4 regions of the Erwinia sorbitola genome follow, and region 1 is predicted to be linked to each of the others. Evidence: riboswitches for the same ligand, from Rfam matches in the RefSeq annotation. Region 1 holds a riboswitch; each other region holds the start of a gene.
What was found. Region 1 has a riboswitch for thiamine pyrophosphate ahead of GN242_RS21480 (FAD-dependent oxidoreductase). Riboswitches for the same ligand answer to the same signal wherever they lie in the genome.
Positions count from the first base shown of each region.

Region 2: linked by a shared signal. The riboswitch ahead of thiM (hydroxyethylthiazole kinase) and the one ahead of GN242_RS21480 (FAD-dependent oxidoreductase) in region 1 are both predicted to bind thiamine pyrophosphate.
Region 3: linked by a shared signal. The riboswitch ahead of tenA (thiaminase II) and the one ahead of GN242_RS21480 (FAD-dependent oxidoreductase) in region 1 are both predicted to bind thiamine pyrophosphate.
Region 4: linked by a shared signal. The riboswitch ahead of thiC (phosphomethylpyrimidine synthase ThiC) and the one ahead of GN242_RS21480 (FAD-dependent oxidoreductase) in region 1 are both predicted to bind thiamine pyrophosphate.

Region 1 covers NZ_CP046510.1:27,451-35,508, reverse strand. Annotated here, with positions in the region: gene GN242_RS21525 (sensor domain-containing diguanylate cyclase) at 1-373, opposite strand, end outside; gene GN242_RS21520 (hypothetical protein) at 635-937, shown strand; gene GN242_RS21515 (TehB family protein) at 1,262-1,633, shown strand; gene GN242_RS21510 (DUF4225 domain-containing protein) at 1,855-2,673, shown strand; gene GN242_RS21505 (hypothetical protein) at 2,651-2,980, opposite strand; gene GN242_RS21500 (VF530 family protein) at 3,210-3,482, opposite strand; gene GN242_RS21495 (HesA/MoeB/ThiF family protein) at 3,575-4,540, opposite strand; gene GN242_RS21490 (thiazole synthase) at 4,544-5,314, opposite strand; gene thiS (sulfur carrier protein ThiS) at 5,318-5,515, opposite strand; gene GN242_RS21480 (FAD-dependent oxidoreductase) at 5,512-6,444, opposite strand; TPP riboswitch at 6,601-6,722, opposite strand; gene GN242_RS21475 (choline transporter) at 7,051-8,058, shown strand, end outside.
Region 2 covers NZ_CP046509.1:1,564,869-1,572,926, forward strand. Annotated here, with positions in the region: gene GN242_RS06975 (PAAR domain-containing protein) at 1-790, opposite strand, end outside; TPP riboswitch at 1,202-1,304, shown strand; gene thiM (hydroxyethylthiazole kinase) at 1,339-2,130, shown strand; gene thiD (bifunctional hydroxymethylpyrimidine kinase/phosphomethylpyrimidine kinase) at 2,127-2,927, shown strand; gene fbaB (class I fructose-bisphosphate aldolase) at 3,073-4,125, shown strand; gene GN242_RS06995 (GntR family transcriptional regulator) at 4,255-4,941, opposite strand; gene GN242_RS07000 (mannitol dehydrogenase family protein) at 5,034-6,497, opposite strand; gene GN242_RS07005 (MFS transporter) at 6,546-7,829, opposite strand; gene GN242_RS07010 (Zn-dependent oxidoreductase) at 7,906-8,058, opposite strand, start outside.
Region 3 covers NZ_CP046509.1:2,713,076-2,721,133, forward strand. Annotated here, with positions in the region: gene GN242_RS12140 (LLM class flavin-dependent oxidoreductase) at 1-29, opposite strand, end outside; gene GN242_RS12145 (CHAT domain-containing protein) at 84-3,944, opposite strand; TPP riboswitch at 4,078-4,180, shown strand; gene tenA (thiaminase II) at 4,234-4,935, shown strand; gene GN242_RS12155 (ABC transporter ATP-binding protein) at 4,935-5,678, shown strand; gene GN242_RS12160 (ABC transporter permease) at 5,675-6,424, shown strand; gene GN242_RS12165 (ABC transporter substrate-binding protein) at 6,459-7,394, shown strand; gene GN242_RS12170 (ABC transporter substrate-binding protein) at 7,678-8,058, shown strand, end outside.
Region 4 covers NZ_CP046509.1:4,351,336-4,359,393, reverse strand. Annotated here, with positions in the region: gene GN242_RS19740 (aminotransferase-like domain-containing protein) at 1-1,219, shown strand, start outside; gene thiE (thiamine phosphate synthase) at 1,346-1,990, opposite strand; gene thiC (phosphomethylpyrimidine synthase ThiC) at 1,987-3,936, opposite strand; TPP riboswitch at 4,026-4,126, opposite strand; gene rsd (sigma D regulator) at 4,231-4,737, opposite strand; gene nudC (NAD(+) diphosphatase) at 4,813-5,586, shown strand; gene GN242_RS19715 (bactofilin family protein) at 5,902-6,636, shown strand; gene hemE (uroporphyrinogen decarboxylase) at 6,795-7,862, shown strand; gene nfi (deoxyribonuclease V) at 7,895-8,058, shown strand, end outside.

The DNA of each region.
Region 1 (8,058 bases):
TAAGAATTCCATCGCGATTACGCAACGGCGCGCCTGCATAAAAGCGTATAAATGGTTCACCCAGAGTCAGTGGATGCTGGCTGAAGCGCGGATCGAGATGCGTGTCGTTACACACCAACACATCATCCAGCTCCAGCGTATGGCGGCAGAAAGCATGCTGAAATGAGGTTCTTTTCAGGTCAAAATTGCAGGCGGCCTTAATGTACTGATTTTCATCATCCACTACAGAGACGAAGCTGCCGGGTATTCCGAGCAGCTCGCTGGCCAACTGAGTAAACTTTTTCAGAATTTCATCGCGGGCTGCATCCCCGGATTTCAGCATCTCAAGGGCGGCCAGGCGTTTGGCATCGTCGCTACAAAAAGTCCCGCTCATATTCAGTTTCGCATTCCATGTTTAATGGCCGTGAAGCGGGGCCAGACTAGGATCGGTATCGGCGGCGGTCAGCCAAACTTTATTAATTACCTGACGGAAGTGTCTAAACAATAGAACAAATGTGACAGGGATAGGGTTATCAAAGGAGAGGTGGAGCCGGCGGGCGAACTTTACCCATGACATTATTATAAAATTTATACCAGTTGATTTTTTATACAGAAATGTAATCTTCTTAGGATTATTCCTAAGGAGTCGGTTTTTATGTTTAAGACAGCACAGCTATGCCTGCTATCAGCTTTACTCATGCCTCTCTCTTTTAGCAATATAGCCACAGCAAAAGGAACGGCGTCCGATGCACAGGTAAAACAGGCCATTATTGATGAATCAATAGCGGCATATCCCGGAACCTGTGCATGCCCCTTTAACGTTGCCAGGAATGGCAGTTCCTGCGGTCGTCGCAGTGCATGGAGTAAAGCGGGCGGGTATTCACCGATCTGCTACAAAAAAGAAGTCACGGAGGAAATGGTGAAAGAGTGGCGGGATGCTCACTCAACCAATAATTGATTGGTTCTTCAAAAGACAAGAGCTACGGTCATCGTTGTTGCCGTTGGCAGACATGATGAAATTTACCAGGACTCCCATAAGCAGGCTGGCCAGTTCGTTAACGGAGATGGTCAGGAGTGTCACTCCCACACTGCGATGTCATTTTAACAATAATTATTAAGTATTAGCGTTAAATCATATGGTTATAAGGCATGGCATAAATAACGCCTCATAACTTGCTGCCGTGGAGTATACCGGCGTAGTAGTGGGATGCAGTCTCTGACACAACAACACTACCAGTGACCAATAAGGCGGTTTTATTTTCTGAACAGGAGGGGGATTATTATGTCCCGGCAGATACCAAAGAATTATATACACACCCGTTCCACCCCATTCTGGGATAAAAATACGGTACCAAAGGCTTTGCTCACTCATCACAACACTAAAAAAGGTGTTTATGCCAGGCTCTGTGTGATGCAGGGTGCAGTAAAATATTATGGTTTTGCCAGCGCCGATGAGGCTGAACCTGAGATCGAAATCATCATTCAGGCAGGTCATTTTGGTATCAGCCCACCAGAATACTGGCATCATATTAGACTGCTGACGGATGACACTTTTTTTAATATCGATTTTTTTGCACAGCCAGACCAGCCTCTTGATGGTGCAGGTATTGGCCAGGTTGTAAACACTTCCCGCGCTGAGAAACAGACTGCATAAAATCGACCGGCCCGCCTTTTTCAGGCGGGTTTTTTGTAACGACTGTTTCGTTCACCAAAATTTACACGCTGGAAGAATTTGCATCAGGCAAAGTCTGGCCTGCTGTTAAGCGGGAGAACCCCTGCTATTTTGAATCAAAATGGCTCATTAAGCCTGAATCGATGTTTACAGATGAAAGTGAAGGATTATTATCGGCGATTGAATATATAGGGAGAAAATAAATGGATGCCGTATTACTTGATATGATGCGCTCTGGAGGAAGAAATAAATCATGGGCCGAAAAAATGGTTAATCTCGAGGCGAGGAAGCTACTTAACACAGCTAATATGCTGTCTGCTTTCCACCTCCAGGATGGCCTGACTCGCATGAAATTTGTGCAAGAAATAAAAGAGGTAATTGAAAGGCAGTTCGCCGCCGCCCTGCAAGCAGAATCTGATGAAGAGTGCATGGCGTGTATCAAAATTCTCAGAGCAGAAACAGACAATCTTGAAGAACAGGGCCGAATGTTACGCACAAAAGCGGCGAAGCTTTATGCCAAAGTGGACTTCGTTCGGAAAAATAATAAAATTGTCGGATATGTGATTTCTGCCGTAAATGTAGTGCTTTCCGGCGCTGAGATAGCCTTGGGAGTAACACTTCTGGCCAGTGCTAATCCATTGGGTGTGTTGGCAGGAGCAGTGCTCGTTACGGATGGGTTGAATGGGTTAAGTAAAGAGTTTAGCCACCATGTACTCCATGATTCGATATCTGAAGGTTTTGCAGCTAATGCTACAATGTCTATTGCAGAATTTATGGGGTTCAGCTCAAGTAGTGGGTTGGGAGTGTATAATTCTATTTCACTTGTCGCTAATGCTTACAGTATCCTGGGGTTAGTAAAAAAACCGGGTACATGGAGATTATTTCGCTATATCCCAATAAATTATTACAGAAAAGTAAGTGTTTTAAGTCGTCCTAAGTTAACGATGAAAATCGTTGGGTATGGGGTTAAGGCTAAGGTTATTTTTGATCTCATGACATTCACTGATCGCCCTCAGTCCTAGAAACGTATTTTTTATACCGCCAGGCTTTATATGCGAGTCTGGCGGGTGTCAGATACCATATAAATGGCAAACCTACAATTAGCGAAAAAGCCAAAGATAGTGTGTTATTTGGGGTCGTAAAAAACGATGACATAATTAAAATCATGAGAGCGACAATCGTAACCCACTTAGATATATTAAACCGTTTTGCTAAGTCTTTAATTACTTCATCAAGAGTTCCCCCATAGTTTTCTACATTATGTTTAACCTTCTGAATGTCAGCATGAGTGAAACCGGACTCCATGAGTGCTCTTTCGCTTACTTTCATAGATTTTTTTCCTTAAAAAATTACAAATATATATATTAAGTAAGTTTATGCGAAATCAGGGGGTAACTCGCTTTTTTATAGAGTTTAAAGTCCAACAGTTATCCCAGCGCTGAGGTCAGCCTGAAGTGGCCTAAGATAAGCCAGCCGTCGGTGTGTATCTGACCTCATCCAGTAGTAATCCGTTACCCTCTAAACGCTGACCTGCTGCATCCCGCAGGCGGTCAGCTGATTACTCTTTACTCTGCCAATTGCCCCACGGACTGTCCACCGGATCTGCCGGCACATCATCTAGTGATGCGATATACAGCTCTTCCACTGCTTTGCGTGCCCACGGGGTGCGGCGCAGGAATTTCAGGCTGGATTTAATGCTCGGGTCGCTCTTGAAACAGTTAATATTGATGTGTTTTGCCAGCTCCTCCCAGCCATAACGCGCGTGCAGCGCGGTGACCAGGGCTTCGAGCGTAATGCCATGTAACGGATCTTTAGGAGCGTGAGAGGTCATGGTGATTCCGGTTGCCGTCAGAGAATTGCGCACAAGATACTGAGCGTGATGGGCAGATGCAACGAGAAAACATCAGGCTGCCTGCCATCTCGTTAGCGGTTAGCCGCGATAATTGCCAGTTGAGTAAACCCGCGCTGCTCCAGCACCATCGCTGCCTTCGCCGCGCGGATGCCGCTGGCACAGACCAGCACGATGCGGCGGTCAGCAGGTGGCTGCCAGTCGTATATCTCTTCAGGCTGCACCCGATGGACGCGATCAGCGATGCTCTCAGGTGCCTCCTGCTGACTACGCAACTCTACAATGCAGTCATTACTGACCAGCAGATGGCGATCGATAAACGGTACTGAGGGCCGATCGGGTTCATCTGCGCCATCAAAACGGAACTGGCGGAAATGCCACCGGGTGAAATCGCAATTTATCAGGCAACCCAGCGGTGAGGGGGTGAAACCGAGCAGGATACTGAGTGCCATCTGGGCCTGTAAGGCGCCAAGCGTCGCCACCGCCGGACCCATCACCCCAGCGCTATTACAGTTAGCCGCACTGGCCGGCAGCTGTGGAAAAACAGCGCGATAGCCGGGAGCACTGCCGCAGAATCCGCCCACATAGCCCTGTCGTCCCAGTACGGAAGCGCTGACCAGCGGAATGCGGCGCGGCAGGCAGGCGTCGGAAAGCGAATAAGTCACGGCGAAATTGTCGGCAGCATCAATGGCGAGGTCAATGCCGTTGAGCGCCTCAGCCATCATGCTGGCACCCAGTGCCTGCGGTTGTGTATCGACCTTACAGTCCGGATTACGTGCATTCAGTGCCTGGCGGGCACAGTCAACTTTTAACTCCCCGGTATGCTCCATGCCATACAATGTCTGCCGGTGCAGGTTATGCTCCTCCACCCGATCTCCATCATATATCCGCAAATAACCTACCCCGGCACCGGCCAGCAGTGGCAGCAATGCCGATCCCAGCCCGCCCGCGCCAACTACCAGCACGCGGGCATTCAGCAGCACCCGCTGCCCGGCGTCGCCGATTTCCGGTAGCATTGATTGTCGTTGATAGCGGCTCACAGATTATGACTCCTGAAAGGGAAACTGGGCCATGCCAAAAATTGGCGTGGAGGCGCTCGCCATATCACGGCGTTCTACCAGGCCTGCATGACAGGCATCGTGACCAGCTCGGATTGCGGCAGAAAAAGCCCCGGCCATGCGCACCGGATCCTGCGCTTTCGCCACCGCGGTATTCAGCAGGATAGCGTCAAAGCCCATTTCCATTGCCTGTGCGGCCTGACTGGGGGCGCCGATACCGGCATCAATAATCAGCGGTATGCCTTTAAACCAGGCGCGCATTGAACGCAGCCCTTCGATATTTCTCAGCCCCTGGCCGGAGCCTATCGGTGCACCCCACGGCATCAGCAGTTCGCATCCAGCTTCAATCAGTTTCTCACCAAGGATCAGATCTTCTGTGGTGTAGGGAAACACCTGGAAACCGTCGGCGCAGAGAATGCGGGCCGCCTCCACCAGAGCGAAAGGATCGGGTTGCAATGTGTCAGCGTGGCCAATCACTTCAAGTTTTATCCAGCGGGTATTAAACAATTCACGTGCCATATGTGCGGTAGTCACCGCCTCTTTTACGCTATGGCAGCCAGCGGTATTGGGCAGTATCCGTCTGTTCAGGCCGGTGAGCAGCTCACGGAAGGCAGCGCCGTGGCGGCCCTCTCGCCGCAGACTGACGGTGATAATCTCGCTACCGGAAACCTCAATGGCCTGTTGCAAGATCTCCGGCGAAGGATATCCGGCGGTGCCGAGCAGAAAACGAGACTGCGGAATGAAATCGTAAAACATGTTTTATCCTCCCTGCATCGGTGAGAGCACTTCAAGTTCACAGCCAGCGGTCAGTGCCTGGCTCTCATAGCGTGCGCGCGGCACAAACTGGCCGTTGAGGGCGCTGGCTACGCAGCTGGCATCAATCTGCTGTTCGCGCAGGAGTTCCGCCAGTGTATGAGCGGTGGTATCAATCGGGAGGCCGTTAAGCTGAATTTTCATATCAGTTTTTCCTGCATCAGTTGCTGCATCAGTTTTTCCGCCATTACCGGAGCAAGGAGGAAGCCGTGGCGATACATACCGTTGAGAGACCAGACGCCGTTGTGACAGCGTATGGCGGGGATATTATTGCGGTAGGCCGGGCGTCGGCCGGTGCCACTTTCCACTATCCGCGCCTCTGCCAGAGCCGGATGGATAGCCCAGGCGGCGCTTAACAACTCCATCATGGCGCGTGCGCTAATCGGGCTGTCATCGTCGCTTTCCACCATGGTTGCGCCCAGCATCAGGTGTCCGGCTGCACGGGGTACCAGGTAACAGGGAAAACGGGGATGGAGGATGCGCACTGGCCGGGAGAGCTGAACCTCCTCACTGTGCAGGATCAGCATTTCGCCGCGAACCGCGCGCAGTTCTGGCTGGTCGGCGGCGGCGTGGATCCCCCGGCAGTCAATAATGGTGCCGCCGGGCTGACCCTGATGGAAGCAGACCCCGGCAAGTTGCAGCCCCTTACGCAGCTGTTGCAGCGCACTGCGCGGATCAAGGTGAGCTTCGCCGGCAAAGAACAGCCCACGGGAAAAACGTCCTTCCAGCGCCGGTTCCAGCGTGGCGGGATCTACCCACTGATGAGCGCGCGTCATACGCGAAAAACGGGTGAGTTCGGGGGTGTCACGGGCGGAGGCCACTACCAGGGTGCCGCGATGCTCCACACCGTTAATCCGTGCAGACCACCATGGTGCGGAGCGCTGGCCCAGCTCGATCACTTCTTCCGGGGCGCTCTCCCCTTCACACCATGGAGCCAGCATACCGCCAGCCCAGTGTGATGCCGCACAGTGCTGCTCTGCGGTGATCACCTCTACGGATTCACCGCGTTCAGCAAGTGATGTGGCAACACAAAGCCCGGCGACGCCGTCGCCCAGTACCGACCAGCGGCTCATGTTGGGTGGTTTCCGCAAGACAGAAAAAGTGGAGTTAATAATGTCACGTTAGCCTCTCAAAACATGCTGAGACCCGTGATACAGAGAAGGAAAAAGGCGGGAACTGCTGAAGCCGTGCCCCTTGCGGCAGGTATCCAGAAAGGCCGTACAGGTACGCCATCAGGATACGAGTCTTCCTACGCCAGTATCAACTGGGTCAGGTTCTAAGGGTCGCTAAACCGCGAATAATCGCTCATTAGCCTCTCAGTCTCTCTGGCGAGACTCCCCTGACGGGAACCAGTTTTATTTGACCTGCTGGCTGTCGTCAAGTGGTACAGGATGTTAACGGGGAAAAAGAAGGCAGAATGAGACGCAGAAGTTTTTTTAATTGAATGCTCAATCAATAAAAACTATCATTATTTGTGCTGTTTACACAAAATTTACTTTTGGAGGGTGATCTGGATCATAAACATTAAAGATTAATCAGTGATTTACACTTATACCCATCCTGATGGTTCTCCCAGTGTAATTAGCGGATATACGGCGGATTTTACCCAGTATGCGCTAATGCGCGCTTCGCAGAGCGGACTTCAGGTTTTTTCCTTGAGCATTTTTTGCGGAGAGATTATGCCGACAACTGAAATACCAGGAAAGCCTCAAAAAGATCGTATTAATCCCGTGGTTTTCTACACCTCAGCAGCGCTTATCCTGCTGTTTTCCCTGACCACCATTCTGTTCACAGATTTTTCCGATCGCTGGATCAATCTTACCCTCGACTGGGTTTCTAACACCTTCGGCTGGTATTATCTGCTGGCAGCCACGCTGTACATCGTCTTCGTACTTTTTATGGCCTGCTCACGTTTTGGCTCAATCAAACTTGGCCCCGAACAGTCGAAACCAGAGTTCAGCCTGATGAGTTGGGCGGCAATGCTGTTTGCAGCGGGTATCGGTATCGATCTGATGTTCTTCTCAGTAGCCGAACCTGTGACCCAGTATATGATGCCGCCGGAAGGCCAGGGGCAGACAATGGAAGCTGCACGTCAGGCGATGGTCTGGACGCTGTTCCACTACGGTCTGACCGGCTGGTCAATGTATGCCCTGATGGGCATCGCCCTCGGTTATTTCAGCTACCGTTACGGCCTGCCGCTCACCATCCGCTCGGCGCTCTACCCTATTTTCGGTAAACGTATTAACGGCCCAATCGGCCATACGGTGGATATCGCCGCAGTACTGGGTACCATCTTTGGGATTGCCACTACGCTGGGCATTGGTGTGGTGCAGCTTAACTACGGGCTGAAGGTGCTGTTTGATGTGCCGGAAGGGCTGACTGCCCAGGCCGGACTGATCGTGCTGTCGGTGATAATGGCCACTATTTCAGTCACCTCCGGGGTGAATAAAGGTATCCGGTTCCTGTCGGAGCTCAACGTGTTGCTGGCCTTTGGTCTGATCCTGTTTGTGCTGTTTGTCGGCGATACCAGCTTCCTGCTAAATGCGCTGGTGCTGAACGTCGGGGATTATATCAACCGCTTTATGGGCATGACGCTGAACAGCTTTGCCTTCGATCGCCCGACCGAGTGGATGAATAACTGGACGCTGTTCTTCTGGGCGTGGTGGGTAGCATGGTCACCGTTTGTC
Region 2 (8,058 bases), on a different replicon from region 1:
AGGTATTTTTATATGTTGTCTGAATCTCTTTGAGAATTTTTTCGATATTCTCAAAATATTTTCCTACCGGGTCGGCTGCAAGTCCAATGCCTTTATCAGCAATGTTAGAAAAGTTGGCAATGGTTGCATAATGCTTATGCAGGAAATTAGCTTCTTCATACGTCAGCGGATCAAGGGCCGCATCAACCCGCGCTTTTGCCTGCTGCATGTGGAGTATTTGTTCGCTGTCCTGTTTTTCAGGATCAACAATCAGCAGAATAGAACCGGCTTTGTATTCCTTACCTGTACCGTTAAGTAAGCGATAAAGTTCTCGCGTCCCATCAGGTTGAACACCTGCAAACAAAGTGTTTTCGAAAGAGTCAGTGGTTGATTGTTGCGGAATCAGGCAGAAACCAGCATCTACACCCGTGCGCTTTTTCTTAGCAGTTTGGTCGCGCTGCTCCGGATCTGTTGGTGTTGTTGCCCATGTGGTTCTGGGGGGCGCATTGATCTGAACTGTGTCTGGTGCAATCAGGAAGTTTGTACCATTCGGACAGCTACAAACGATAGGGGAACCATCTACTGCGGCATCCACACCCTCGTTTGATTGCCTGTAATCACCGGAAGCAATAAACCCAATTTCCCCACATTTAGGGCAGGGGGACGTTTTGTCTCCAATAAACAGTTGTAATTTACCCATAACGGTGATGCCTGATCTGCCTGCATAGCATTCAGAACCCGTAGAGGTTTTATCACCATCAAGGCCAACGTTCCTACCGTGAACGATGCAGCCTCTATTAACCGATGCCATCGTCAATCTCCTTATTTCAAAAACTATCTGCAACAATTCCCCGCCACTGCCTCCTTTTCTCAAATGCTGCCAGCATGTCGGAAGATAGTTTATAGGTATATTGCTGCATAAATCCCTATGCATGTTTGGTAGATAATAGCTGTGATTATTTTACAAATAATATTCACACAAGCAACAAGTATCAGGATTAAATAAATCTACGTTTCGTTGATTTTTTTACCTGTATGTTGAACAACGCACAACAGAAATATCGAAGACCGTCAGGAAGGGTTTTATTTTTCGACGGAAGGCACTTAAAGACACCTTCTGGTTTATGTATGGGATTGCCAAAAGAGAAAGTCTTAACCGGGCTGGCAAGCTTGCATCCACAAGCGACTTCCCCTAATCTGGCAAAAAGTATAGAGATTCTATCTAAATGACTCGGGGTGCCGTTCCTTTCCAAAGCGACGGCTGAGAAAAACCCGCAACACCTGAACTGGATAATGCCAGCGTAGGGAAGTCAGATGCCTGACCGGCATCGCCTTCTTGATCGCCGGTTGGGAGACAATATGATCCAACCTCAACACCACAGCCATGCTGATGTGGCCCACTCTCTGAAGCAGTATCAACAACAATCCCCCCTGATTCACTGCATGACCAACGATGTGGTTCAGACCTTTACTGCCAACGTACTGCTGGCGCTGGGTGCTTCCCCGGCAATGGTGATCGATGCGGAAGAAGCTGCGCAGTTCAGCGCTATTGCCGATGCGCTGCTGATTAACGTCGGAACCCTGACGCGCGATCGCAGTGGCGCAATGCTGGCAGCAATTAAGGCTGCTAACGCAGCCGGACGTCCATGGACATTGGATCCGGTTGCGGCAGGCGCTCTGGATTTCCGTACCACCTTCTGCCATCAGGCTCTTGCGCTCAAGCCTGCCGCTATACGCGGTAATGCCTCGGAAATTATGGCGCTGGCAAAGCTGGAGGTCAGCGGGCGGGGCGTGGATAGCCAGCATTCATCGACAGCGGCATTACAGGCGGCGTTGCTGCTGGCTGCTGAAACCGGCGCGGTGGTGGCGGTGACGGGTGAAGTCGATTTTGTGACCGACGGCGTGCGCATTATCAGTGTGCACGGCGGTTCACCGCTAATGACGCGTGTGGTGGGTACGGGTTGTGCGCTGTCGGCGGTGGTGGCTGGATTTGCTGCACTGCCGGGCGATCGGCTGCTTCATATTGCCAGTGCCTGCCGCGTGGTGGCGCTGGCGGGAGAGCGCGCAGCAGCGGTGGCACAGGGGACGGGCAGCTTTATTCCCGCATTTCTCGATGCTCTCTATCAACTGCATCCGGAGGGGCTGGTATGAAACGCATTAACGCCATGACTATTGCCGGAACCGATCCAAGCGGTGGTGCCGGGATCCAGGCCGACCTCAAAGCCTTCTCCGCGCTGGGTGCCTATGGCACCAGCGTTATTACGGCGCTGGTGGCGCAAAATACCACCGGCGTGCAGTCGGTCTATCGCATTGAACCAGAATTTGTCGCAGCACAGCTCGATTCTGTGCTGTCGGATGTGCGTATTGATACCATCAAGATCGGTATGCTGGCTGAAAGCGCCATTGTCGAGGTGGTGGCCGATCGTCTTAAACAGACCTCCGTGCCCTGGGTGGTGCTGGATACGGTTATGCTGGCAAAAAGTGGCGATCCGCTGCTCTCTGCCGAGGCTGTTACCACTCTGCGTGAGCGCCTGCTACCCCTGGCTTCCCTGATTACGCCCAATCTGCCCGAAGCCGCTGCGCTGCTGGCCTGCGATCCGGCACGCAACGAGCAGGAGATGCGAGAGCAGGGGCGGGCGCTGCTGGCATCAGGCTGTCAGGCGGTGCTGATGAAGGGCGGCCATCTCAGCGACTCGGAAAGCCCGGACTGGCTGTTTACCCGGCAGCTGGAGCAGCGCTTTACCGCTCCACGTATTAACACCCGCAACACACACGGCACCGGCTGTTCGCTATCGGCGGCGCTGGCGGCGCTGCGCCCGCGTCATGATGACTGGGTAAGTACGATGCAGGCGGCCAGGCACTGGTTGCAGGGGGCACTGGAGCAGGCAGACTCGCTGGAGGTAGGGCACGGACACGGGCCGGTACATCATTTTCATCAGTGGTGGTAAGAGGCAGCGCTCTTTCGTGCGGTTAGTTGTGAAAAATGGAGTTAGCAATTTGCCTTAATCACTGTTTTGGGGCCACGCTGTTAGGGTCAGAAAACTGACCAGCGGATCCTGAAGAGGATCCTCACTCATTTTAACAGGAGTTATCATGACGGACATCGTACAGTTATTGGGCAAAGAAGCAGACTCTCTTTTGCAACATCGCTGCATGACTATTCCAGCGGACAACCTCTATCTTCCCGGGGCGGACTATGTGGATCGGGTAATGGTCGATAATAACCGTCCCCCGGCTGTTTTACGCAATATGCAAACCCTGTATAACACCGGACGTTTAGCCGGGACAGGTTACCTCTCTATCCTTCCCGTTGATCAGGGCGTCGAGCACTCGGCTGGTGCCTCATTTGCCGCTAATCCGCTCTATTTTGATCCGAAAAACATTGTGGAGCTGGCGATTGAAGCGGGCTGTAACTGCGTGGCATCCACCTATGGTGTGCTCGCCTCGGTCTCGCGCCGTTATGCGCATCGTATTCCTTTTATGGTCAAGCTGAACCATAACGAGACGCTGAGTTATCCCACGCAGTATGATCAGACGCTGTACGCCAGCGTTGAGCAGGCGTTTAACCTGGGCGCGGTGGCGGTTGGCGCGACCATCTACTTTGGCTCCGAGCAGTCACGGCGTCAGATTGAAGAGATTTCCGCAGCCTTCGAACGCGCCCATGAGCTGGGCATGGTCACGGTGCTGTGGGCATACTTGCGTAATAACGACTTTAAAAAAGATGGTGTGGATTATCATGCCAGTGCCGATCTTACCGGGCAGGCAAACCATCTTGCCGCCACCATTGGTGCCGATATTGTGAAGCAGAAGATGGCAGAAAATAACGGCGGTTATACAGCAGTAAAATTCGGCCATACCGATGAGCGTGTTTACTCTACCCTGACTACCGATAATCCTATCGATCTGGTGCGTTACCAGCTGGCAAACTGCTATATGGGCCGGGCCGGGATGATTAACTCCGGCGGGGCAGCGGCAGGGGATACCGATATCGCTGAATCTGTACGCACGGCGGTGATCAATAAGCGCGCCGGTGGGATGGGGCTGATTTTAGGACGTAAAGCCTTTAAAAAATCGATGAAGGACGGAGTGGCGCTGATTAATTCGGTGCAGGATGTCTATCTGGCTAAAAACGTTACTATCGCCTGACAGGCTATTTAACTGGCGATTTTGAACGCTGCCGTGCACCGATCCTCACGCACTGTATATACGCGATGGTTCCGGTGCGCTGGCAGCGTCCATTCTGGTCACAGAGCAAATTTTACCGCAGAACAGGTTTTACAGCGCTTCAAACCACTCGCTGTTCTGTTCGGCAATCGGCGTGATGGAGAAAATCATCTCCTGTAAATGGCGGCGCAGCGCCTGCTCTGCGGCATCGGCATCTTTAGCGCACAGCGCCTGGTAAATCTGGCGGTGCTGTTCAATCAGACTTTCCGGCGGTGACACTTTACTTAGCGTCAGAAAGCGGACGCGATCCATCGTTGCTTTAATATTTTCCACTGTCTCCCACGCCAGTTCACAGCCTATGCTTTGTGCAATCAGGCGGTGAAATTCATCGTCCAGCAGCAGAAATGCCTGACTGTCGTGGCGATCGGCTGCCAGCTTTTGTAATTGCAGATTATGTTCCAGCTCTGCCAGTCCGGCAGCGGTCGCTTCTGCGGCGGCACGGCGCACTACTGCCACTTCCACGGCTTCACGAATAAAACGACCGTCTGCCACGCGCTGGGCGGAAATCTTTCGTACAAATGTGCCGCGTTGCGGAAGAACCTGCACCAGACCCGCTTCTGCCAGTTTAATAAAGGCTTCACGTACCGGCTGACGTGAGACGTTAAAGCGCGTGGAAACCTCTTTTTCCGACAGCAGGGAGCCGGGATGGATGGCGCAGGTGACAATATCCTGACGCAAAAAACGGTAAATCTGCTGATTTACCGGTTCACTGGCGGTGATGGTATAAACGGTCGGCATTCGGCAACTTCCCTTTAACGGCGGGGCAACCGCCCGCCTGCACATGGCGTGAAAGCCTTCAGTCTAATCAGCCAGGCGCATCCGCGCCAGAGTTAAACACCGGCAACCAGCTGATGCACCGTTTCTTTTGCGCCCTGGCTTAACAGCAGGCGGTAAAAATGGTTAACCTGCTGAACAAACTGCGCGTTGTTGGCTAAATCCTCGCCAAATATATGTTTCAGCCCCAGCAGCGCGCTGACGCGCGGTTCCCCTTCGGCGCTTTCCGCTACCCGTTTTGCCAGCTCATCGCGCAGCGGATCGTTGATAACAATAGGCTGGCCCTGTTCGTCGCGGCCGCCGACATAGCGTATCCAGCCTGCAACGCCCAGTGCCAGCAGATCGAAATTGCTCTGACGGGCGAGGTGCCAGCGGATACTGTCGAGCCAGCGCTGCGGCAATTTCTGGCTGCCATCATTGGCAATCTGCGCGGTGCGGTGTTTGATGGCACGGTTACTGTAACGGGTAAGCAGCGAGTCAGCGTAGGCGGTAAGGTCAACGCCCGTGGTGCGCAGCGTTGGGGCCTGCTGCTCCAGCATCAGCTGGCGTGCCGCCTGCCTGAAATGGCTATCGGTCATACAGTCGCTGATATGCTGATAACCGGCGAGGTTACCGAGGTACGCCAGAAACGAATGGCTGCCGTTCAGCATGCGCAGCTTCATCTCTTCAAATGGCAATACGTCAGCCACCAGCTCGGCCCCTGCCAGTTCCCACGCCGGGCGACCGCTGACAAAGTTATCTTCAATCACCCACTGGAAGAAGGGTTCACAGGCTACCGCGACCGGATCGTCGCAGCCCAGCTTTTCACTTAAGGCATGATGGGTTTCATCTGTCATTGCCGGAACAATGCGGTCAACCATCGTTGAGGGGAAGGTGAGATGCTGCTGGATCCATTCGGCCAGCTCTGGCGACTGCTGGCGCGCCAGCGCGGTAATAACGTTGCGGGTAACGTGACCATTTTCCGGCATATTATCACAGGACATCACGCTGAAAGGGGCCAGTCCGCGTTCGCGACGGCGGCGTATAGCGGCGAGAATAATGCCCGGTAGCGACTGCGGGGCGTTGGGGTTAGCCAGATCGTGAAGAATGGCTGGGTGTTCAAGGTTGAGTTCACCGCTGGCCGGAAGGTGGCAGTAGCCTTTCTCGGTTACCGTCATGGAAACAATCGCCACCTCGGGCTGGCACAGCGCCTCCAGTACCGCTTCAATACCGTCAGACTGACCGTGCAGGGCGGCGGTCACCACGCCAACCACCCGCAGGTTAAGCTGGTCATCGGCCATTTCAGCCACCGTGTAACAGAGCTGCTGCTGGCGCAGTGCAGTAATCAGTTCACCGCTGTTAAGATTGATTTCGCAGTAGCCCCAGTCGCTTCCCTGCTCGGCGGCGAGCCGGTCGCTACAGAGCGCCTGGTGAGCACGATGGAAAGCGCCAAAGCCGATATGAACCATACGGGTACGCAGCGCACTGCGGTTGTACTGTGGGCGTTGAACGTCGGGCGGCAGTCTATCAAAAGACAACATAACGCATCCTTAAACGAGAAACGGGTGGGCATATCCCACCCGCGATGATCAGACGGACACCGGAGTATCCAGTTTCTTCGGCGGTTTAATCACAAACAGAACCAGGCAGGCCCCCAGTGCAGCGACCACGCCCGCCAGCACAAAGGCGCTGTCGAACTTGCCGGTATGCTGCACGATATAGCCGGTGACTATCGGGCCAACAATGCCGGAGAGGCTGCCGATCAGGTGAATAAATCCGCTGATGCTGCCAACGCGACTTTTATGCACCACATCCTGAATAATCGCCCAGTAAATCGCCCCGGTGATATAGAGGAAGAAGATGGAGACCGACATCAGACCGACGGCGGAAGTGACCTCTTTTACCGTACCCGCGAAGGCGACACAAATTGCCGCTGCCATTAACGAGACCACCAGCACAATTTTGCGCGACAGCAGCAGCTTACCTGTAATTTTGAAGATTTTATCCGAGATAATTCCCCCCAGCGCCAGCCCGACGAAGCCGACGATCCACGGGATCATAGTGGTGATACTCATTGCCTTAATATCCAGAGCGTGTGCCTGCACCAGATAGGCGGGGAACCAGCTGAGGAAGAAGAACAAAATATAGTTGTAGCAGAAGAAGGCGAACGCCGTGACCAGGATAATTGGCTGACGCAGATAGTAGCCAAGGCCATGCTGCGACTGCGAAAGCTCCTCTTCCGGGCTGAGTTGTTCATCTTTCAGCTGTGCAATCAGGGCGCGTTCACGTTCGCTGATCAGCTTGCTCTTTAACGGATTATCGGCAGCAATAAAGAACCATACCACCATCCAGATAATGCCAATTGAGCAGATAATAGCGAAGGCCGGACGCCAGCCGAAGGCCAGTGCGAGGTAGCCAATAATCGGGCCTGCGACAGCGCCACCCAGAGGTGACCCGGCGCTTAACAGCCCCATTGCGGTAGCAGCCTGTTTTTTCGGGAACCAGCCATTGATCGCTTTATTTGCCGAGGCGCAGATTGGCCCCTCCGCCATGCCGAACAGCACACGCAGGATCAGCATTGACCAGAAGCCGGTAGCCAGTGCGGTAAAACCGCAGAAGAGCGACCACATTCCGACGGCAACCCCGAGGGTGATGGTCGGGCCGAATTTGTCGGTTGCCAGTCCACCAACGAAGTTAAAGATGGCATATCCGAAGAAGAAGCTGCCGAAAATCAGGCCAAACTCTTCTGCATTCAGCAGCAGGTCTTTTTCAATCATTGGCACCGTCAGAGAGAGCGCCACCCGGTCAAGGTAGTTAATCATGTAGACAAGGAACAGCAGCAGTACTATGGTCCAGCGCAGGTTTTTAAACATTTTTCTTTCTCCGCTTATTATCTTTTTTATTCAGCCAGGGTAGAGGTAAGCCGGGCGTTACCCGGCATTCTGAGCGTTAATTCATACTGATAATCACTTTGCAGCAGCTGCGCGGATCTTTTTCAAACAGCGTCATAGCCTGTTCGATATGGATCAGCGGCAGCGTATGGGTAACCAGCTTTTCCGGCTGTATCAGCCCCTGTTCCATCCACTCGATAACCTGAGGGAA
Region 3 (8,058 bases), on a different replicon from region 1:
CCGAATGACAAAAATCCGATACTTTTCATGGGTAATATCCTTAAGGCGATGATAAATAGCTTGAAAGCACGCTGTCTGCCAGGTCATATCACCTTTTTTTGATAACGCCTTGAGCCATCGCCAAAAACGCTCAGGGCGATACATTTGGAATAATCATAACTGTAGTGGCTGGTGAGCGTCTTATTTGTCTCAAAAACGGCGTCACTTACCGTCGCTCCACCCATCCACTGCTCCATAAACAGCGGCAGCCATCGCATGGTCAACATTGGATCCAGCGGCCACGGAGAAGAGATGACGGCGGCACAGCCATTGTCGAGCAGTTCTTTCGCCAGGCCAATGGTGGTTGCCGCTTCCGGATGATTATCAAAACGCCCTGAGCTGCATACAAACAGGATCACCACCCCACACTGACGTAAACGGGATGAAAATGTGCTGAAATCAATCCGCAGATCGCCTTCATCGCTGATACTTCTGAACACATGTTCTGCATCCGTTACGCCGCCGTGAGCGCCAATAATCACCAGCTCTGAATTTTCAAATCCTACCGGCAGTGCACTGTCGCCATTATGAGCCACATTCCATTTATCAAAAACGCCCCCTTCCTGTGAAAATTCATCAGCCATGGCTTTTAACGTCTGCCCCGCCAGATCGGCAGTCGATATCCAGCTGACCAGATTGCCGTTAGTTTTCACCGGCGTGCGGCGGGTCTGTTCCAGCCATGCCAGCGACGGTGCGCAGGAGATGGCGGCCTGGGTTCCGGCCAGCCCCGACGGAAGGGGTATCAGATTAGGCACCAGCGACTGAAGCTGGACATCTAAAATAAGCACGCTTTTTTCGTGGAAATCAAAATCGAAGCGGATAAATTCCGTGCTATCAAAAAAGAGATTGGGGGTGGTCTCCGCATCATAGAAACCATATTGATATGGGAATTCCTTTTTCCATTGATTGAACGCGGCAAAATCAAAATGCCACAGGGAGGAGTCTATTTCCTGCCCGTCCATACCGGGTAACCAGCACAGCAGCGTCCCGTGTTTATGATCATCAAGAACCAGCAGATAGACGGCTACCTTATTTTCCAGCGCACAGGCTGCGGCATAGTCTGCGGGGGCATCAATGCGCTCATAGCGGGGGTAAGGGTTACTGTAGAGATACTCGCTGTGCAGCGAATAGGAGCTATCCGTTAACAGCTCTGCGGCAAAAGCACGATCCTGTAATGGCATATCAGGGTTACGGCGCAGTAATAAAGCAGCGTAAATGTGCAGCGAGTTGTCATCCCAGGCCCTGTCTCCGGCACTGCGTGATGATGATGAGATCAAATTATAGAGGGCAAAAAGGTTGTTAATATTACTTTCGCGATAAAAGGCAGTGAAGGCATTTAACAGCTTATCCGGAATATTCATCGCATCGCTGATGGATATCATCTGTTCCAGCACCGCCTTAAAATCATCATCTGCTGTATAATTGTTGACGGCTAACACATCAGCAATTTGCAGTGACAGGGTGAGTATCGGTGAGAGATTATCCGCATGCACGACCTCTTCTGAAGCAATACCTGTTGCCAGGCTGACCACTTTTTCAGCGATTTCACTATCAAAAACATCATCGCTACACAGCTGATTAAAACAGAGTGTAAGATCCATAAAATCATAGATTTTTTTATTTTTGATATACAAATTATTATTGAATTCTTGCAGGATGCGACGCGAAAAAGTGACAGCGTCACGTGCGAAGTTTACCGCCTTAGTATCGCGAAAAATTCTTACAGCAAGATTAGAATAGGTGAAAAATTCATCAATGGTCATCTCGCTTCCTGACATGGCACAGTTGAGATAGACCATTGCCGGGTGATTGTTGCCCTGACGTTGATAAATCTCTGCTGCGGCCAGCCATGCATGACGCTGACGCTGAGGGTCATCGCCCGCCAGTTGAAGTGCCTGCTCGGCCAAATCACGCGCCGCCTGAGCATATCCCTGGAGCGACAGCACCGCCCCAACATTTTTAATAATATCCAGATCCTGATAGCAAGGAGCAGCTAAACTGGCAGCGCTGTTGGCAATGGAGATCAGGGCATTAATATTATTTATTTCCCTCTCATTTTGCAGATCGCCGGCCATTTTAAGCATCAGGATATGAAGCCCTTGCAGGAACGCCCGCAGTTCAGCGCGGTCACCGGTCAAAATATCCGCAGGAACCAGGTGTTTTCCTGCTAAAACAACTCCAATGCGGTCATAATAATTCAGCGCATCTTCCACTTTGCTCATCACGGTCTCAAGAGGCATGGTTACCGATGCTTGCGGCTCCGCGTGACTCAGGTTTAATTCCCTGCCAGAAAATTGATTGCGGGTGATCAAAATAAGCAAAAAATGTCCAAAAGAGTGCGACACATCCCAGCTGAATCTGTCGATAAAACGTTCCCGCAGATAAGGGTTGACTGAGAGATGCGACAGTTTATCAATACTTTTTTTCGTAAAACTGATTATCGCCTCACTGACAATATCAGCCTGTTTTTTATCCTCATCGGTATTGGATTTTTTCCGATTAAAAAACCATTTCTTCAGAATACGATCGCTATTGTTGATAAAGGTCTCATCATCCAGCACCGGCTCATAGAATAGTGAAACGGCAATCGCAGTCAGGTAATCCTGATGTTTTACCGCCCACGTCGAGGCAATGTGATTAAGAAAATGGACAGTATCGGGATCATTGATATCTTGTGTCTGAAGGAATGCCACAATATCGCCATCGCCTTGCTTAAGCCATGTTATAAACTGAAGTAATAGCTGATGTTTCTTCTGACTGAGTTCATCATCACGCAGGGAAAAAAGTTCGGCGGCGCGCTGGTAGTTCTCCTCTCTTAGTGCAGAGTTGATATCTCTGTAATTCAGCACCAGAGATCCGGGATAGCTCTTCTCCAGTTTTTTGATCAGTTCAGCTGAGATATCGCTGCACCCCGCCAGCCCGGCAAGCTGTACTCCCTTTTCAATCTCATCCTGATCTGCCAGTTCCTCTGCAATTTTCTTCAGAATTTTTCTCGCCGCAGGATAACTTTCCGCCCCTACACAGACATCCACCATATTCAAACCAGAGTGCGTCGAGAAATCGCTGTCGATGTCCAGATTTTTGAGCATTTCATGCAAATGGAAGGCGTACATTTTATTATTGTTATTATTAAACTCATTGAAGATTTGAATAAATACAAATTTTGGATCTTTAATTTCCTTGCATCTTTCAATAGCCTCTTTTGCGCTGTTGATGTGGTTATCTTTAAGGAAATCCTGCGCCTCATTAATAGCATCAAACATCTTCTGATGACGTTCACCGCCAGCATAGAAGTCAAAAATAGAAAGCCTTTTTATATCATTAACAAAGGTATTGAAATCATCAGATGCGACAACAGGAGCGAGCCTACTATGGCAGGCAACATAACCTTTTTTGGTGAACTTATCATCGCCGGTTTTGAGGACATTCAGCAAATCGACGATCTGCTGCTTATCCTGCGGAAATCCGGGCTGATTAAATCTTTTTTCAAAAAATGTTTCACTGCCTGAAAACTTCTCTGCATCAAAGATAATACAGGCGCTCTTATCCGGCTGCTGATTAATACGGACAATCAGCTCTTGAATGTCTGCGGAGATCTTTTCTAACAGAATAAACTCTGCCAGACCATGATTTCTCAGGCTAAGATTAATATTTTCAACAAAAGGGTGTAGCGAGTTAACGACATCATCGTCGACGCAGTAAAAATAGAGTTTGCTATACAGCCTTTCACCACTTTCGCTAAACGCAATATAGTAAAGTTTATGGGTTATATGGAGTAAATAATCACGAAAATGAAAATCATGAATAAAATGTAAATCCAGGTCGCTATAGCCAGGAGGATTGATATCAAAATATGATCCAAAACAGCTATTAAAAATATCACTGAGCTCTTTGCTTTGTTCCATGCCCGTAATCCTTTATAAATCTCATGAAAGATGCATAAGATAAATTTATCAGAACAGCCCGAAAAATGTCTATAAATCTGCGCGCTCCAGCGGTTGACAAGGATTGTAATCAAAAATCAAATATCGTATAACAGGCTCCTCCGAGGGGTGTCCTGTGATGGGCTGAGATGGCGTAAGCCGAACCCTTTGAACCTGATCTGGGTCATGCCAGCGAAGGGACGGGTTGGCAGTCACCTCTGCCTGTTCACACCTCCGCCTGCCCGGATCTCCACTTAACTGAGGGGATTCTGTGTCTTATCGTATTCAACCTGTAGATTTCAGCCACGGCCTGTACGGACGTTTACGCCAGCAGGCGGGAAATGACTGGCAGGACTACGTTGCACATCCGTTTATTCAGCAACTTGCCCTGGGCACGCTGCCTGAACGCGCTTTCCGCCGCTATCTGACTCAGGATTATCTGTTCCTGATCCACTTTGCCCGTGCTTACGCCCTGCTGGTAAGCAAGCTGCGCACGCTGCCGGAGATGCGTGCTGCCACCGCCTCGCTAAATGCCATTGTCGCCGAACTGCCGCTGCACCTGGCCTACTGCGAAAGCTGGGGCATGAGCGAAGCGCAGATGATGAGTGAAGCGGAAGCAGCGGAAACCATGAATTACACCCGCTATGTACTGGATATCGGCCACTCTGGCGATGCCCTCGATCTGCTGGTAGCGCTGCTGCCGTGCGTTGCAGGTTATGCGGAGATTGGCCTGCGCCTGCTGCACGACCCCGGGACGCTGCTGGAAGGCAGCCCTTATGCCTCCTGGATCCGTAACTACGGCGATGCTGACTACCTTAACGGCGTGCGTGCTGCCCTCGATCTGCTGGAAAGCGTTGCCCGCCAGCGCGGGGCGGAGAGTCGCTTTAGTGAACTGTCTGAGATTTTCGTCACTGCCACGCGTCTGGAATCCGCCTTCTGGCAGATGGGACTTAACGCGGCCACCCCGACGTGATGGCGATTCACTCCGTTACCCCGCCCGGTATTCAGGTGCGCGATCTGACGCTGTGCTTCGGCCAGCGTCAGATCTTCGGCCCCCTCAGCTTTGATATCCCGGCCGGGCGTTTTGTCTCCTTGCTGGGTGCCAGCGGTAGCGGTAAAACCAGCCTGCTGAAGATTATCGCCGGGCTGGCAGCACCTGCATCCGGCACGGTGTGCGGCAGTGACGGCCTGCCGCTGCCGGGCCGTATCGCCTATATGGGGCAAAAAGATCTGCTCTATCCGTGGCTGTCGATTATCGACAACATCACCCTTGGTGCGCGCCTGCGTCGGGAAAAAGCTGATGCCGGGTGGGCGACACATCTGCTGGAACGCGTCGGGCTGCAAGGTCACGCAGATGACCATCCGGCCGCACTTTCAGGAGGGATGCGACAGCGTGCGGCGATTGCCCGTACGCTGTATGAACGCCAGCCGATTGTGCTGATGGATGAGCCGTTCTCGGCGCTGGATACGCTGACGCGGGCGAAGATTCAGACGCTGGCCGCCGAGCTGCTGGCCGACCATACCGTACTGCTGATCACACATGACCCGATGGAAGCCTGTCGTCTGAGCCATCATCTGCTGGTGCTCTCAGGCGCTCCTGCCGCGATAGATGACACTCATACCATTGGCGGCCTGCCGCCCCGCGCCGCAGACGATGCCGAACTGCTGAAAAGCCAGGGCGAGCTGATGCAGCAGCTGCTAAGGGCCGCAGAATGAGCAGTAAGATCACAACCAGCGCCCGCGGGCTGATCATATTCATCGGGCTGCTATTGCTATGGTGGCTGGCGACGTTAAGCGATATTCCCGCCTTTCTGCTGCCTTCACCCGCCGCTGTTGCCCGCGCCCTGTGGAATGGCCGCGCTTTTCTCGCTTATCACAGTCTGATTACCGCCTCGGAGGTGCTGATCGGACTGGTGCTGGGGGTGATGCTTGGCTCGCTTCTGGCGGTCGGCATGATTATCTTCCCCCGCCTGCAACGCTGGCTGATGCCGCTGGTGCTGACCAGCCAGGCGATCCCGGTATTTGCCCTCGCGCCGCTGCTGGTGCTGTGGTTTGGCTTTGGTATCAGCGCCAAAGTGGCGATGGCAGTGCTGGTCATTTTCTTTCCGGTTACCTCATCTTTCTTTGACGGTATGAGGCGGGTAAATCAGGACTATCTCGATCTGGCCCGCACCATGGGCGCTTCGCGCTGGTCGCAGCTGCGGCATATTCGCCTGATGGCCGCCCTGCCCGCTTTTGGCTCCGGCCTGCGTATGGCCGCCGCCGTGGCACCGATTGGCGCAATTATTGGCGAATGGGTGGGATCCGCTGAGGGACTGGGCTACGTCATGCTGAATGCCAATGCGCGGATGCAGACCGACCAGTGTTTCGCCGCGCTGTTTATCCTGGTGCTGATGACCGTATTACTCTGGGCGACTGTCGATGCCCTGCTTCACCGCCTGATTAACTGGGCACCTGAATAAGCGTTAATGACATTAAAATAATAAGGAATAGAGTATGTTAAAGAAAACCTGCGCTGCACTACTGCTCTGCGGAACCTTTACCTCACCGGCCTTCGCCAGTGAAAAGCTGACGCTGGTACTCGACTGGTATATCAACCCGGATCACGCGCCAATAATGGTCGCCGATCAGATCGGTGCCTTTAAAGCCGAGGGGCTGGATGTGAAGATTATTCCGCCATCGGATCCTTCCCTGCCGCCGCGCCTGGTGGCGGCTAAACAGGCCGATCTGGCTATTACCTATCAACCACAGCTGCACTTCTTCGCGGATGAAGGCCTGCCGCTGGTTCGCGTTGGCACCCTGATCAATTCGCCGCTCAATACTGTGATAACGCTGGATAAAAGCATCACCTCCCCGGCGGGCCTCAAAGGCAAGAAAATTGGTTATTCCGTCAGCGGAATTGAGCAGGCCACGCTCAACACCATGCTCCAGCAGGAAAACATCAGCCTTAAAGATACCCATCTGATTAACGTCAATTTCCAGCTTTCCAGTGCGCTGCTGGCGGGTCAGGTTGATGCGGTAATTGGCGGCTACCGTAATATTGAAGCGCAGGAGCTGAAGCTCCAGGGAAAAGATCCGGTGGTGTTTAACGTGGAAGATTACGGAGTTCCCGCTTATGACGAGCTGGTGATTGTCGCTAATCGCGATAACGTTAATGCAATAAAAGTGAAGAAATTCCTCACTGCATTGAAGAAGGGCAATGATTATTTGCAGGCGCACCCTGATGCGAGCTGGCAGCTGTTCGCTAAAGCACACCCGGAGCTGAACACCGAACTGAACCATATTGCCTGGCAGAAAACCCTGCCGTTGTTCGCGAAAGATCCGGCACATCTCGATGTAAAACGTTACGAAGCCTACGAGCAGTTCTTATTTGATAATAAGCTGATTAAGAAAATGACTCCCGTAGCGCAATACGCGGTAGAACTACGCTGAAAATGGGGCCAACCATGGGTAAACCCCGACCACATGGCTAACACTTTAGCCCGGACGCGCTGACGTCCGGCTATTGCTGGCCTGTACGGGTAAACCGGTGAAAACATGAGTTCATCGGGTCACACTTTTGCTGCGGAATACCACGCCGTTTTACCCGCCTGTACTGAAAAATCCATTAATACTTTTGTGGTATACCGATAACTCCTGTTTAAGTTACGTTTAACGAAACGTGAACAAAAATGATAATAATTATCATCTATCGACTGGCAGGGATATTTGTACCATGACTATGCTTAAAACCTTACCCGCTCTGTTGTTGGCTGCCATGCCTTCACTGGCGCTAGCCACCACCTATCCGCTCACCGTGACCGATATGGACGGGCAAAAAGTGGTGATCAACCATGAACCCCAGCGGGTAATATTGCAGGACGGACGTGAAATCCTGAGTCTGGCATTGCTGGATCGCGATAACCCATTCCGCCGGGTGGTCTCCTGGAATAACCTGATGAAAAAACAGGATACTGGCAGCTGGAATATGCTGAAGAAACGCTGGCCCGAGGCGGAAAAAATTCTCGATATGGGCTTTTCCGATCAGGGAGAAGTGAATCTGGAAACGGTCATCGCTAAACATCCCGATTTGATGATTGCCCAACTGCGTGCCAAA
Region 4 (8,058 bases), on a different replicon from region 1:
CACCCAGTGGGATGCGGTGATGGATCTGCTCAACGCCCGCCTGGATGATGATATGTTGCAACTGGGCAGCGGAATGCCCAACATCGATGCGGTCACGCTTAAGCCTCTGTGGAAGATTATCAGCCGGCTTGGTCAGCAACAGGATCCGCGGCTATTCAGCTATGACAATTTGTATGGTGTACCGGAACTGCGTGAGCAGATTGCTCGTCTGATGATTGATAGTGGCTGCCAGGTGACAGCCGACGAGGTAGTGATCACCACGGGCTGCCATGAAGCACTGTCGGTATCGATCAGAGCAATATGCCAGCCGGGCGATATTATCGCCGTTGAGTCACCAGCCTTTCACGGCACCATGCAAACCCTGCGCGGCTTTGGGATTCGTGCCATCGAAATTCCTACGGATTCCGTTACCGGCATCAGCCTGGAAGCTCTTGAACTGGCATTTGAGCAGTGGCCGATTAATGCCGTGGTGGTGGTGCCTAACTGTAATAACCCGATGGGGTTTGTTATGCCGTTGCAGCGTAAACAGGCCCTGCTGGCGCTGGCCCAGCGTTTTGATGCGGCCATTATCGAAGATGATGTCTATGGCGAACTGGCTTTTGACTATCCGCGCCCGGTGACCATTAAGTCGATGGATCTCGACGGTCGCGTGCTGCTATGCAGCTCATTTTCTAAAACGCTGGCACCCGGTCTGCGAGTGGGCTGGGTAGTGCCCGGGCGCTATTTTGATCGCGTATTACATATGAAGTACATCAGCACTGGTTCCACCGTGACGCAAACGCAGATGGCCGTGGCTGCGTTTATTCGTCAGGGTCACTATCAGCCGCACCTGCGACGGATGCGCAGTTACTATCAGCGTAACCTTGAGACGTTTACCCGGCAGGTACGGCATCATTTTCCGTGCGGGATCTGCGTGACACGTCCTCAGGGAGGATTTGTGATATGGGTTGAACTGCCGGAACCCTTTGATGCATTACGCCTGAATCAGGAGCTGCGCGCTTCTCATATCCAGATTGCCGTCGGTTCGCTGTTCTCTGCATCAGGAAAATACCGTAACTGCCTGCGCCTTAGCTACGCGCAGTCATTTACTGAAAAAACTGAGCGTGCACTGGAGGTGCTGGGTGCCGCAGTCGAACGGGCGATGATTTGCTGCGCTCCTGTATCGGCTGTGCATCAGGAAGAGGGTGAGGGCAGGGTCAGAGAGAGGGAAGAAAACTGACCCTGGCGGGCAGTCAGGCTGTCACCGCATTGCCACTATAGCGGCTCAGATAATAGAAAAAAGTTAATAAAAACAGGGCTGCGTAGCTTCTTCAGCCCAGTCTGTCTGCGTTGCATCATCTTGCATTTAATTGTGCGGTGCGCTCTGCGGTTCCACCAAATCCAGCAGCTGTCGAGTGGCTGCACGCCAGTCACTGGCTTTCGTGATGGCACTCACCACGGCAACGCTGCCTACGCCGGTTGCCAGCACAGCCGGAACACGCTCCAGACTAATCCCTCCAATGGCTACGGTTGAGACTCCCTGCAGCCGCTGAATATGGCGAGCCAGCTCCTCCAGCCCCTGCGGATCGGAGGGCATCGCTTTCGTCTGGGTGGGAAATACATGGCCCAGGGCAATATATGAAGGCTGTTCGGCCAGTGCACGATCCAGTTCGGCATCATCATGGGTGGAAAGACCGAGGCGTAACCCGGCGGCATGAATGGCATCCAAATCAGCAACGTCAAGATCTTCCTGGCCCAGGTGAACGCCGTAAGCCTGATGTTTTATCGCCAGGCGCCAGTAATCGTTAATAAACAACCGTGCCTGATACTGCTTGCCCAGAGTAATTGCCTCAACGATTTGCTGCTCAACTTCATGTTCCGCAGACTCTTTAATGCGTAACTGAAGTGTACGTACGCCAGCATTCAGCAGGCGCGCAATCCATTCTACGGTGTCCACCACCGGGTACAGGCCCAGTCTGGCCTCGGTAGTGGGGAAAGCTCCACGACTCATATATTTTCCTCTGATTTCAGGGTGTCAGCGCGATGATACAGTTCACCGCCACGTAGACGAAACTCGTCAGACATCTGTGCCATACCCACTTCGACTGGCCGTGCTTCAGCCTCCTGACGGGCGGCGTATTCACGAACTTCCTGGGTAATCTTCATTGAGCAGAATTTTGGCCCACACATTGAGCAGAAGTGTGCCACTTTACCGGATTCCTGCGGCAGCGTTTCATCGTGATAAGCGCGTGCGGTATGCGGATCGAGTGCGAGATTAAACTGATCCTCCCAGCGGAATTCGAAACGTGCTTTCGACATCGCATTGTCGCGGATCTGTGCTCCAGGATGACCTTTAGCCAGGTCAGCGGCATGGGCGGCGATCTTATAAGTAATCAGCCCCTGCTTTACGTCTTCTTTGTTCGGCAGGCCAAGATGTTCTTTGGGGGTGACGTAGCACAACATCGCGCAGCCAAACCAGCCTATCATCGCGGCACCAATGCCGGAGGTGAAGTGATCGTAACCTGGTGCAATATCGGTCGTCAGCGGGCCGAGAGTATAAAAAGGCGCTTCGTGGCAGTGCTCAAGCTGTTCAGTCATATTGACGCGGATCATCTGCATCGGCACATGACCGGGGCCTTCAATCATGACCTGGACATCATACTCCCAGGCGATTTTAGTTAGTTCACCAAGCGTACGTAGCTCTGCAAACTGCGCCTCATCGTTGGCATCCTGAATGGATCCCGGACGCAGGCCATCGCCTAGTGACAGCGAAACATCGTAGGCAGCGCAGATTTCACAGATATCGCGGAAGTGCTGATAGAGGAAGCTCTCTTTATGATGTGACAGACACCATTTCGCCATAATTGACCCGCCGCGTGACACAATACCGGTCAGGCGTTTGGCGGTCATCGGCACGTAGCGCAGCAGCACCCCGGCATGAATAGTGAAGTAATCAACACCCTGTTCAGCCTGCTCCAGCAGCGTATCGCGGAAAATCTCCCAGGTGAGATCTTCAGCCACCCCGTTTACTTTTTCCAGCGCCTGGTAGACAGGTACGGTACCAATAGGTACCGGACTGTTACGCAGGATCCACTCGCGGGTTTCGTGAATATAGCGCCCGGTAGAGAGATCCATCACCGTATCTGCGCCCCAGCGCGTGGACCACACCAGTTTTTCTACCTCTTCCTCAATCGAAGAACTGACCGCTGAATTGCCGATATTGGCGTTAATCTTCACCAGGAAGTTACGTCCGATAATCATTGGCTCGGACTCCGGGTGATTAATATTGGCAGGGATAATCGCGCGGCCTGCAGCCACCTCCTGGCGAACAAACTCTGCGGTAATATTCTCCGGCAGATTCGCGCCAAAGCTGTTACCCGGATGCTGTTGTCGCAGTACATCACCACGAATCCGTTCGCGGCCCATGTTTTCGCGCAGAGCGATAAATTCCATCTCCGGAGTGATAACCCCAAGCCGTGCATAGTGCATCTGGGTGACGCAGCGACCAGCCAGTGCCCGGCGCGGTTGTGGCAGATTATCAAAGCGCAGATGATCCAGCCCTTCATCTGCCAGGCGCTGCTGGGTATAGGAGGAGCTGAGTTCAGCGATCTGTTCTGTATCTTCACGTCTGATAATCCAGCGGCTACGCAGCTTCTTCAGCCCCGCGTAAACATCAATCGTTGCCGCCGGATCGCCGTACGCCCCGGAAGTATCATAGACAGGTATCGGTTCATTCGCCTCCAGTATCGGTTCTTCTTTGCTGCCGCCTGTTGTGGTCGGGCTTAACTGGATTTCGCGCATCGGCACGCGGATATCAGGCTGTGAACCACTCAGATAAATACGCGTTGAGTTGGGAAAGGCGGTGCCCTGTAATGAGTCGATAAACTGCTGGGCTTCTGCGCGCTGCTCGCGGCGGGTGGCTTTTTTCTCAACAAAGGGTTTTTCAACGATAGACATAGCAAGTTCCTGATAATCAGATGGAAGTTTGCTTGTCTGGAGGCGGGAGTAATAAGAGCGGCGTGAAAAATATGGGTTCACACCGTCACAGGTGATTTACTCTTGTTCCCTTCGCAGGTACTAACCTGATCAGGTTCCGCGGATCCCGAATTAACGGTCTCAGCCCCTAGGGGCACTCCGACAAGATAGCGACTGGTTTTTCAGTCAACGCAGGGGCGAGGCATACCTCGCCCTGACCCCTTAAGCATAAAGAGGCTTCTCGCAAACTACAAGAAATTCACAATATGCCGAGAATCACGCAGGACGAACGAGGGAGGCAGTGTTGGCAGCCTCTTGATTGTCAGCATTTTTTTCTAAGGCCAGCTTGATGAATTTATCCTCAAGGGTAAAACGCGCTTCCAGAGCTTCACCGACGATTGACAGTGCCTGCTGTAATTCCAGACAATTATCATCTTCGATGGCCGTTTCCAGATGAGAATCATAAATCTGCATGATCTGATCGGTATTGGCCTTTAAAGAGGGGTAGATTAGCGACGCTTTTGCCAGCTGCTCAGTCCCTTCAAGCTCCTTGATAAAACGCTCGTACACGGTGAAATGGCCGGTTGAAAGATAATCCACCAGATTTTGGCAGAACGCATTCAGCGCGTTTTCATCGAGCGTAGTCAGCGTTTCCTTGTTAGGCTTAATACCAGCCATTTGGTAATAGGTAACCAGCAACTGCTTGCGTAAGCGCAGACAAAAGTCTACCAGCTCACTGCATCCACCGACGCGCGCGGTGAGGACTTCCAACTGGTTAAGCATGTTCAACTCCGTGAATGTTATATTTTAACGTCTGACCTCAATCCAGTCTTTAAGCTGAGGATGATGAGCAAAATTATGGAACAGGAAATTTTAAGCGTAGACGCTGGCTGGTGGGTTGTCAGCCAGGAACACAAAATTTGGTTACCAAAAGGTGAATTACCGCACGGTAATGCGGGTTCGCTTGGACTGACAGGGCGATCCGGGAGGCCTGTTGGGGAGTGGCAGGGCGAAACGGTCTGGTTGATCTGCGGGGCGCAGCCGCAGGAAATGGGATCGTTACGTCAGCTGCTCGATCAGGAGACCGGCCTGTTCCAGCTAGCCGGGCGCGGTATTCAGCTGGCTGAATTTTACCGTTCACATCGCTGGTGCGGCTACTGTGGCCATGAAATGCATCACAGCAAAACAGAACTGGCCTGCCTGTGCGGGCACTGCCGCCAACGCTATTATCCGCAAATCGCCCCGTGCATTATCGTGGCGATCCGCCGTGGCGATGAGATCCTGCTGGCGCAACATACGCGCCATCGTAATGGCATATTTACCGTGCTGGCGGGATTTGTTGAAGTTGGTGAGACCCTGGAGCAGACCGTAGCGCGTGAAGTAATGGAGGAGAGCAGCATCAGCGTAAAAAATCTGCGTTATGTCTCATCGCAGCCCTGGCCATTCCCTCAGTCACTGATGATGGCATTTATGGCTGACTACGCAGGAGGGGACATCAAGATTGATCCCAAAGAGCTGCTGTCAGCAGGCTGGTATCGATATGATGCATTGCCGCAGTTACCTCCACCAGGAACGGTAGCGCGTCGTCTAATCGAAGATACTGTCGCATTATGTCGCGCGGAAGAAGAATAATGAGAATGTTATTATCTAACTCTTGAAAATATTATTTTACGATATATTCTCCTGATTCATTTAACCTGAATCAGGAGCTGCGTCATTATCTCTAAAGTCTATAAGCTACAACAGCTTTAACTCTGTGAAAAATTCAAATATCATTCTGCGCTATAAGCGAGGCTGTGTGCCTGATAAGGAAAAATTTCTTATCAAACCCCGCTTAAGAAATATTTGTATTTTAATCAGTGTAATCTTACTAATTTCCTGGCTATTGATTGACGGCACCAGCGACTAAACCTTCTGCATGATGTTCTGCGCGTTGTAAGTGAAATAATGTCTGAGATAAAAAAACAATGTTATCTGTGGGGAGTCTGGCTTTGCTGGGGGATCAGTATTGTTGCGTTTAAGCTATCAATAAGAACTCCCTTATATATTTCTCTGAGTGTGATGGCGTATCTGATTCTGCTGCTCGTCATCCCTTTTCTATTTACTAAAAGGACAGTTACAAACGTGTTTAATTTTAATCGCAAGGAAGAGCGTCAGATGGGCGAGAAAATATCTTCACAGGATCAGCAGCAAAAAATAGTTCCTACTATAGCTCCCTCTTATGAAGAAGGCAGTATGAAGGAAACTGTTATCTCATTTGGCAGTGTATTATGTGGTGAAATTAATAATGAGAACAATATTTCTATAAATGGAGTTGTCGAAGGGGATCTGACCAGCCAGAAAACGACGCAGATTGGTAAAGAAGGGAAGGTTATCGGGAACGTTAAATCCGTTAAGCTGGTAGTTAATGGCCTGCTGAAAGGAAGCTGCTATGCCAAAACGGTGATTATTATGTCGCGTGGCAGAATTGAGGGCGAAGTGTTTGCCACTGAGTTCTCTATTGAAAAAGGGGGCGTATTCGTCGGGAACTCACGTCAGATTGAAGAAGCCCAGGTGCTGCCAGAGAAGAAAAAAGAAAAAAAACTGACGGTCAGCGTTGCTGATCCTGTTCAGCCTTCTCTTACGGCTGTTGATAATACACAGAAGAAAAATGTGGCGAACGGCAATAAAAGAATAAGCTGAAACCGTTGTCACTTCTCCTGGTTTCCTTCTTTCTCTCCGGTCTCTGCTGATGGCAAAGCCGGTTTGCGTACTCAGACGGCTCAATTTTTTGAGCTGTCGATCATCGTCAATTCTAATAAATGTTACACTAGCTGCCTGTATGGTGAGAGAGTCCCGTGATGAAAGAACTGAAGAATGATCGATATCTGCGCGCATTGCTGCGCCAGCCAGTAGATGTGACCCCGGTATGGATGATGCGTCAGGCCGGGCGTTATCTGCCGGAATATAAAGCAACCCGCGCCGTGGCGGGTGACTTTATGTCGCTATGCAAAAATGCCGAACTGGCCTGTGAAGTGACGCTGCAACCACTGCGCCGCTATCCGCTGGATGCGGCGATCCTGTTCTCCGATATTCTGACCATTCCCGATGCCATGGGGCTGGGGCTGTATTTTGAAACGGGTGAAGGCCCGCGTTTCTCATCCCCTGTCACCTGTCGTGCGGATGTTGAAAAACTGCCTGTCCCTGACCCGGAGCAGGAGTTAGGCTATGTGATGAATGCGGTACGTACTATTCGTAAAAATCTCAATGGTGACGTGCCGCTGATCGGTTTCTCTGGCAGTCCGTGGACGCTGGCGACCTATATGGTGGAAGGTGGCAGCAGTAAGGCCTTTACCAAACTGAAGAAAATGATGTACGCCGATCCGCAAACCTTGCATCTGATGCTTGATAAGCTTGCCGATAGCGTCACGCTCTATCTTAATGCGCAGATCCGCGCGGGTGCGCAGTCGGTAATGATCTTTGACACCTGGGGTGGCGTACTGACCGGGCGTGATTACCTGGAGTTCTCCCTTCATTACATGCATAAGATTATTGATGGTCTGTTGCATGAAAATGAGGGACGCCGTGTGCCGGTTACCCTGTTCACCAAAGGGGGCGGACAGTGGCTGGAAGCGATGGCAGCTACAGGCTGCGATGCTCTCGGTCTGGACTGGACAACCGATATTGCCGATGCCCGCCGCCGCGTAGGTCATAAAGTTGCTTTGCAGGGGAATATGGATCCGTCCATGCTATATGCCTCACCTGCGCGAATTGAGCAGGAAGTGGCGGGTATCCTTGAGGGCTTTGGCCAGGGCGAAGGGCACGTTTTCAACCTTGGTCACGGTATCCATCAGGATGTCCCACCAGAGAACGCGGGTGTGTTCGTTGAAGCGGTGCATAAACTCTCGCGTCCTTACCACCTCGGATAACGCACCGTGGCTTAAAGCAGCAGGGGGAAGATATGGATATTGCGGCATTACGCGATCAGCAGCGCCAGCGTGCAGCAGAAGTAAGATGTCAGGATGATTTTGATGTCTTGCCACCTCGCCTTATTGGCGGCGCGGATGTTGGTTTTGAACAGGGTGGAGAGGTGACCCGCGCCGCTATGGTTATCCTGGAATATCC